2 regions of the Lactobacillus sp. ESL0263 genome follow, and region 2 is predicted to be linked to the other one. Evidence: predicted binding sites of a transcription regulator. Region 2 holds the regulator's gene; the other holds the start of a gene.
The links. The regulator HrcA, encoded in region 2, represses chaperone genes, less so after heat shock. The targets are predictions, from matches to a motif close to TTAGCACTCNNNNNNNNNGAGTGCTAA.
Positions count from the first base shown of each region.

Region 1: F5ESL0263_RS02645 (ATP-dependent Clp protease ATP-binding subunit) is a predicted target of HrcA. The motif match lies at 1,629-1,655, and genes of this name have one in related genera.

Region 1 is NZ_REHL01000004.1:135,002-138,565, forward strand. Features, by position in the region: gene F5ESL0263_RS02645 (ATP-dependent Clp protease ATP-binding subunit) at 1-1,589, opposite strand, end outside; gene F5ESL0263_RS02650 (hypothetical protein) at 1,769-1,951, shown strand; gene F5ESL0263_RS02655 (phosphocarrier protein HPr) at 2,064-2,330, shown strand; gene ptsP (phosphoenolpyruvate--protein phosphotransferase) at 2,330-3,564, shown strand, end outside.
Region 2 is NZ_REHL01000004.1:620,451-624,014, reverse strand. Features, by position in the region: gene ribF (riboflavin biosynthesis protein RibF) at 1-890, shown strand, start outside; gene hrcA (heat-inducible transcriptional repressor HrcA) at 1,027-2,076, shown strand; gene grpE (nucleotide exchange factor GrpE) at 2,089-2,670, shown strand; gene dnaK (molecular chaperone DnaK) at 2,689-3,564, shown strand, end outside.

The DNA.
Region 1 (3,564 bases), 490 kb from region 2:
CGACGAACCTGTTCAGTTAATTGACCTGCTTCTTCATAGCCAACGTAGCCAGGTGCAGAACCAATTAGTTTAGAAACTGAATAGGATTCCATATATTCTGACATATCAAAACGAATCATGGCATCTTCTGAACCAAACATTTGCTTGGCTAATTGTTTAGCAAGTTCAGTCTTACCAACACCAGTTGGACCAACAAAGAGGAAGGAGCCAATTGGTCGTCCGGATTCGTTGAAACCAATCCGGTTACGACGAATAGCACGTGCTACCTTGTCGACAGCCTTATCCTGACCAATTACATGTTCTTTTAAGTTAGAAGCCAAGTTTTGCAGTTGATTTTCTTCTTGTTTTTGTAAGTCACCAACTGGGATACCAGTTTTTTCTTCAACAATCTTATTCATAATCTTGCTGGTAATAACTGGTGATTTATCAGGATCAACCTTTTGGTCTTTTACCTTATTATATTTTTCAATTTGATCACGATAGTAAGCAGCTTTTTCGTAGTCTTCATTTTGCAATGATTCCTGCTTTAATTTTTCAGCTGCTGCAATTCTTTCCTGCAGTTTTTCTTTATCAACGTAAGGGATGGTTAAGTTCATTCTTGAACCAGCTTCATCGAGCAAGTCAATGGCCTTATCAGGTAAGAAACGATCTTGAATATAGCGCTCAGATAATTCAGCTGCAGATTTGATTGCATCATCAGTGTAGTGAACGTGATGATAGTCTTCGTAACGTTTCTGAATACCTTTTAGAATTTGAATAGTTTCTGCAACTGATGGTTCTTTAACATCAACTGGTTGGAAACGACGTGACAAAGCAGAGTCTTTTTCAATTTCACGATATTCGTTCAAGGTAGTTGCACCGACTAGTTGCAAGTCACCACGGGCAAGAGCAGGCTTAATGATGTTACCAGCATCCATGCCGCCTTCAGCATTTCCGGCGCCAACTATTTCATGAATTTCATCAATAAACAAGATGATGTCGTCATGATCTTGCAGTTCCTTGATCAATTGTTGCATCCGTTGCTCGAATTGGCCACGGATTCCTGTTCCTTGAACAAGAGAAACAACATTTAATGAAATAATTCGTTTATCTTGTAATTTTGCAGGTACTGAACCATCAACTATTTGTTGTGCCAATCCTTCGACAACCGCAGTTTTACCAACTCCGGCTTCACCAATTAAGACAGGATTGTTTTTGGTTCTTCTATTTAAAATTTCGATGACACGTGCAATCTCTTTATCACGACCAATAACAGGGTCGATTTTGCCTTTTTTAGCAAGAGCAGTTAAATCTGTACCGTATTGATCGAGTAGTGAACGGCCTCCACCACCATTATTAGGATTACCATTGTTCATTCCAGGGTTTCCTGGGTTATTAGGGTTGCCGTTCATTGCATTTTCATTATTAAAATTAAAGAGATCGTTAAAGTCGCCAAAGAAACCGTTGTTGTCGTTACTCATGTTAATATTTCCTTGTTGTTTAAGTTCTTGATAACATTGTCCACATAAATTGATTTCGCGGCTTTCTCCATTTACCTTCGCAAAAAGATGAATAGAGGCAGGTCGTTTTTGACAGTTTTGACAGAGCATTACATTACCGCCTTTCTTTTCAATGACTAAATTATATAATTAGCACTCTCAATAATCAAGTGCTAAAACTCGGAATGATATACATTATTATCTATTGAATCCAAATATGCTAAAATAATCACTTGTAAAAGCAAAAATGCTTAATTTTTAGTGTATGTTTTAGAAAAACGGTGGTATATTTGGATTATCAAAAAATTTTAGAGCAGTTAGCAAGTGGTGAATTAGATCATTATGAAGTTGAACCTAAAGATGCATTTGCGTTTCAGGCTGCTTTGAGATCTTTTGGCAAAAGGCAGAACATAACTGGGAAGGCCCTACGTGGTGGAAAAATAGTTTACAAGCAATCAACGACGGAACTTTGATGATGTAAACTGTTACATTTATGTTGTCTAATTCACAAAAAAATGATAGTCTAAGTAAGCGAATAGGTAGTTACTACCGGTTTGATTTTTCAATTCAAAGGAGATATTTATAATGGAAAAACGCGATTTTCATGTTATTGCAGAAACAGGTATTCATGCTCGTCCAGCAACTTTGTTAGTACAAGCTGCTTCAAAGTTTGGTTCAGACATCAACTTGGAATACAATGGCAAATCAGTTAACTTGAAGTCAATCATGGGTGTTATGTCACTCGGTGTTGGTAAGAATGCTGACGTTACAATTAGTGCTGATGGTGATGATGAAAAAGATGCAATCAACGCTATTTCAGAAACAATGAAAAAAGAAGGATTAGCTGAATAATGACCAAGACATTAAAAGGAATTGCTGCTAGTGATGGTATTGCTGTAGCACCAGCCTATCTCTTGGTCGAACCAGATCTTTCTTTCACGAAAACAACTGTTTCAGATGTTGACAGTGAATTAACTCGTTACCATGAAGCTATTTCAGTATCAACTGAAGAAGTTGAAAAAATTCGTGATAGTGCCAAAAAGAGTTTAGGTGAAGAAGAAGCTCAAGTTTTTGAAGCTCACTTGATGATTTTGAATGACCCTGAATTTACAGGTGCAATTGAAAATGAAATCAAAGAGCAAAAAATTAACAGTGAAGCTGCACTTGATGAAACCGCTCAAAAGTTCATTACAATTTTTGAAGGCATGACAGATAACGAATATATGCAACAACGTGCTGCTGATGTTCGCGATGTTTCAAAACGAATCATGGCTCACTTGTTAGGTAAGGAATTACCTAATCCAGCTTCAATTGATCATGAAGTTGTTGTTGTTGCTCATGACCTTACTCCAAGTGACACTGCTCAATTAAACAAGAAATTTGTTAAGGGCTTTGTTACTGATATCGGTGGTCGTACTGCCCACTCAGCAATCATGGCTCGTTCACTTGAATTGCCTGCTGTTGTTGGTACAGATTCAATTACTAAAGACGTTGAAAACGGTCAAACATTAGTTGTTGACGGTTTGAACGGTGATGCAGTAATTGAGCCAACTGATGAACAAGTTGCTGATTACAAAGTTAAGAGTGAAGCATTCCTAAAGCAAAAGGCTGAATGGAAGAAACTCAAGAACGAACCTTCTGTAACTGCTGATGGTAAGCAATTCATTATTGCAGCTAACATTGGTACACCAAATGATATGGAAGGCGTTAATGAGAACGGCGCTGAAGCTATTGGTTTGTATAGAACTGAATTCTTGTACATGGATTCCAAGGACTTCCCAAGTGAAGAAGACCAATTCGAAGCTTATAAAGAAGTTATCGAAGGAATGAATGGCAAGCAAGTTGTCATTAGAACAATGGATATCGGTGGTGACAAGCACTTAGACTACTGGGATCTTCCAGAAGAGATGAACCCATTCTTAGGTGTTCGTGCTATCAGATTGTCATTGCAAAATGAAGAAATCTTCCGTACACAATTACGTGCGCTTTTACGTGCATCAGCATTCGGTAAGTTGGGCATCATGTTCCCAATGATCGGTACTTTGGGTGAATTGCGTAAGGCTAAGGCAATTTTGGCTGAAGAAAA
Region 2 (3,564 bases):
TTTCTACTAAGATCGTACTTTCTTTGGGCTTTTTTGATGGTGTACATCGTGGTCATCAACATTTAATTAGAACTGCCAGAGAAAAAGCAACAGAGAAAAAGCTTCCTCTTGCAGTGATGACATTTGACCATCATCCAAAGTCAGTTTATCAAAAAGCAGATGTTAGCTATATTGATAGCATAGACGAAAAAGCACACAAGATGGAAAAACTGAATGTTGATTATCTTTTGGTAATGCATTTTAGTGATGCTTTTGGTAAGTTAAATCCTCAACAATTTGTTGACGAAATTATTATAAAACTTAACACAGATACAGTCGTTGCTGGATTTGATTATACATATGGTCCAAAAGACGTAGCAAATATGAAAAATTTTCCTAAGTTTGCTAAAGGAAGGTTTGATATCGTCAATGTGCCGCAGCAATCATATGATGGCCAAAAAATTGGTTCTACTGAAATAAAAAAAGCCATTGTTAATGGAGACATGGAACTAGCTAGCGAACTTCTCGGCTGTCCATATATGATGTCTGGAAAAATTGGTCATGGATTGCGCAACGGTCATAAACTAGGTTTTCCAACTGTAAATTTGGTATGGCAAGATAGTAAGGTAATTCCAAAAATTGGTGTTTATGCCACAAAAACAAAGATTGATGGACATTGGTATGATTCAATGACTAGTGTTGGATACAATGTAACTATCGGCGATGGAAAAAAAGTTTTAATTGAATCAAATTTATTTGGCTTTGATGAAGAAGCCTATGGCAAAAAAGTGGCTATCAAATGGTACAAGTATACACGTGGTGAGATTAAATTTGCTAATTTGGATGATTTAAAGAAACAAATGGAAGCAGACGAGACCGAAATTAAGGCTTATTTTGCTCAGCAAAGTTAATTTTAGTTAAACAGTAATTCAAGTTAAAATTAATTGCGAAAAAATTAGCACTCAACTTGACATTCTGCTAAAAGCTAGTATCATAATAATTGTTAGCACCAAAAAAGTATGAGTGCTAAAAGTGAGGGCGATATTTATGTTGACCGAACGTCAAGAATTAATTTTAAAAACAATTATTAATGATTTTACTCAGACGCATGATCCTGTTGGCTCAAAAACAGTGATGAATCAGTTACCGATGAAAGTCTCAAGTGCGACAATTCGAAATGAAATGGCTGCGCTTGAAGATAAGGGTCTTCTTGAAAAAACACATCTTTCAAGTGGACGAATTCCGTCGATGGACGGTTATCGGTACTATTTAGACAACTTGCTTGAGCCACTTAAGATACCATCCTCTGTTTACAAGAGAATTGTTAGTCAACTTGATCAACCATTTCATCAAGTTAATGAAATTGTTCAAGAAGCAGCAAAGATTTTATCTGATTTGACTAATTACACAGCTTTTGCAGAAGGGCCAGAAAACAATGATATCACAATAACTGGTTTTAGAATTGTCTCTTTAATTAATAGACAAGTGATGGCAATTTTAGTTACTAGTGATGGTGATGTTCACAACCAAGTTTATAACTTGCCACGTAACATCAGTGGTGATGAAATTGAAAAAGCAGTCCGAATGATTAACGATGAGTTAATTGGCAAAACGCTAAATGAGGTTACATCATCTTTGCTTAATCGAACTTTGGGTAAGAAGCTTGCTAATTCTCATGCAAGTGACTTACTTGAGTTGGTTGAAGACGTCATTAAAGATGCTACAAGTGAGCAAATGTATGTTGATGGTCAGATTAATTTACTTAATAATACTTCTTTGGATGATGTCTCAAGTTTACGCTCTGTTTATGAGTTAATTGATCACAATGATTTGATTTCAGATATGGTTGATCAATGTATGAACTCAGACAGTGGTAAGTATCCAATTCGTGTTAGTTTGGGTTCAGATTTGCCAAGTGATTTACTTAAGGACTATAGCCTGCTCACTGCGGAATATAGTGTTGGTTCACATGGTAAAGGCGTAATTGCTTTACTTGGTCCTAACAATATGCCATATTCGCAAGTAATTGGTCTTTTGGAATATTTTAGAAATGAACTTGCTAAGAAACTACTTGAGTATTATGGTAGATTCAAATAAAGGAGGTTAGCCGTGAGTAAAGAAAAATATGCTAGTGAAAAAGATCTAAACAAAGATCAAATTAAAGCTGAAGAAAAAAAGTCTGATACAAAGGCTAATACTACAGATAAAAGTAAGAAACCTGAGACTTCAAAAAAGCTTGAAACAGAATTAGCAAAAATAAAAGAAGAACAAAAAGAACTAGAAGACAAGTACCTTCGTAGTCAAGCGGAAATGCAGAATATGCAAAATCGCTACAACAATGAACGTGCCCAATTGATTAAGTATGAATCACAATCCTTAGCTAAAGATATTTTACCAGCGATGGATAATTTAGAAAGAGCATTGGAAACCAAGGTAGATGATGAGGCTTCGCGTCAACTTAAAAAGGGTGTTCAAATGACTTTGGATGCGCTTGTTAAAGCCATGAAGGATCATGGAATTAGTGAAATTGATGCTGAAAAAGCACAGTTTGATCCGAACTTACATCAAGCAGTTCAGACTGTTGCAGCTGAATCTGATGATCAAAAAGATCACGTCGTTCAGGTTCTACAAAAGGGATATTTATATAAAGATCGCACATTAAGACCAGCAATGGTTGTTGTTGCTCAATAATTGAAAGGATGATTATTAATGTCAAAAGTTATCGGTATTGACTTAGGAACTACTAACTCAGCAGTTGCAGTTCTTGAAGGAAAAGAACCTAAGATAATTACTAACCCAGAAGGTAACCGTACTACTCCATCTGTTGTTGCTTTTAAAGATGGTGAAATTCAAGTTGGTGAAGTTGCTAAGAGACAAGCAATTACCAACCCAAACACAATTTCATCAATCAAGCGCCACATGGGTGAAGCTGACTACAAAGTTAAAATTGGTGATAAGGCTTATACTCCTCAAGAAATTTCAGCAATGATTTTGCAATACATTAAGAAGTTTGCTGAAGACTACTTAGGTGAAAAGGTTACTGAAGCTGTTATTACAGTTCCTGCATACTTCAATGATGCTCAACGTCAAGCAACTAAGGATGCTGGTAAAATTGCTGGTTTAGATGTTAAGAGAATCATCAACGAGCCTACTGCTTCTTCACTTGCTTATGGTCTTGATAAAGATGCAGAAGATGAAAAAGTTTTAGTATACGACCTTGGTGGTGGTACTTTCGATGTTTCAGTTTTGCAATTGGGTGATGGCGTCTTCCAAGTATTGTCAACAAACGGTGATACTAACCTTGGTGGTGACGACTTTGATAACAAGATTATCGATTGGCTAGTTCAAAACTTTAAGGATGAAAATGGTATTGATCTTTCTAAAGATAAGATGGCTTTGCAACGTCTAAAGGATGCTGCTGAAAAAGCTAAGAAAGACTTATCTGGAGTATCTTCAACTCACATCTCACTTCCATTCATTTCAGCAGGCGAATCAGGTCCACTTCACCTTGAAACAGACTTAACTCGTGCTAAATTTGATGAATTAACTGCTGATTTGGTTGATCGTACAAAGATTCCATTTGAT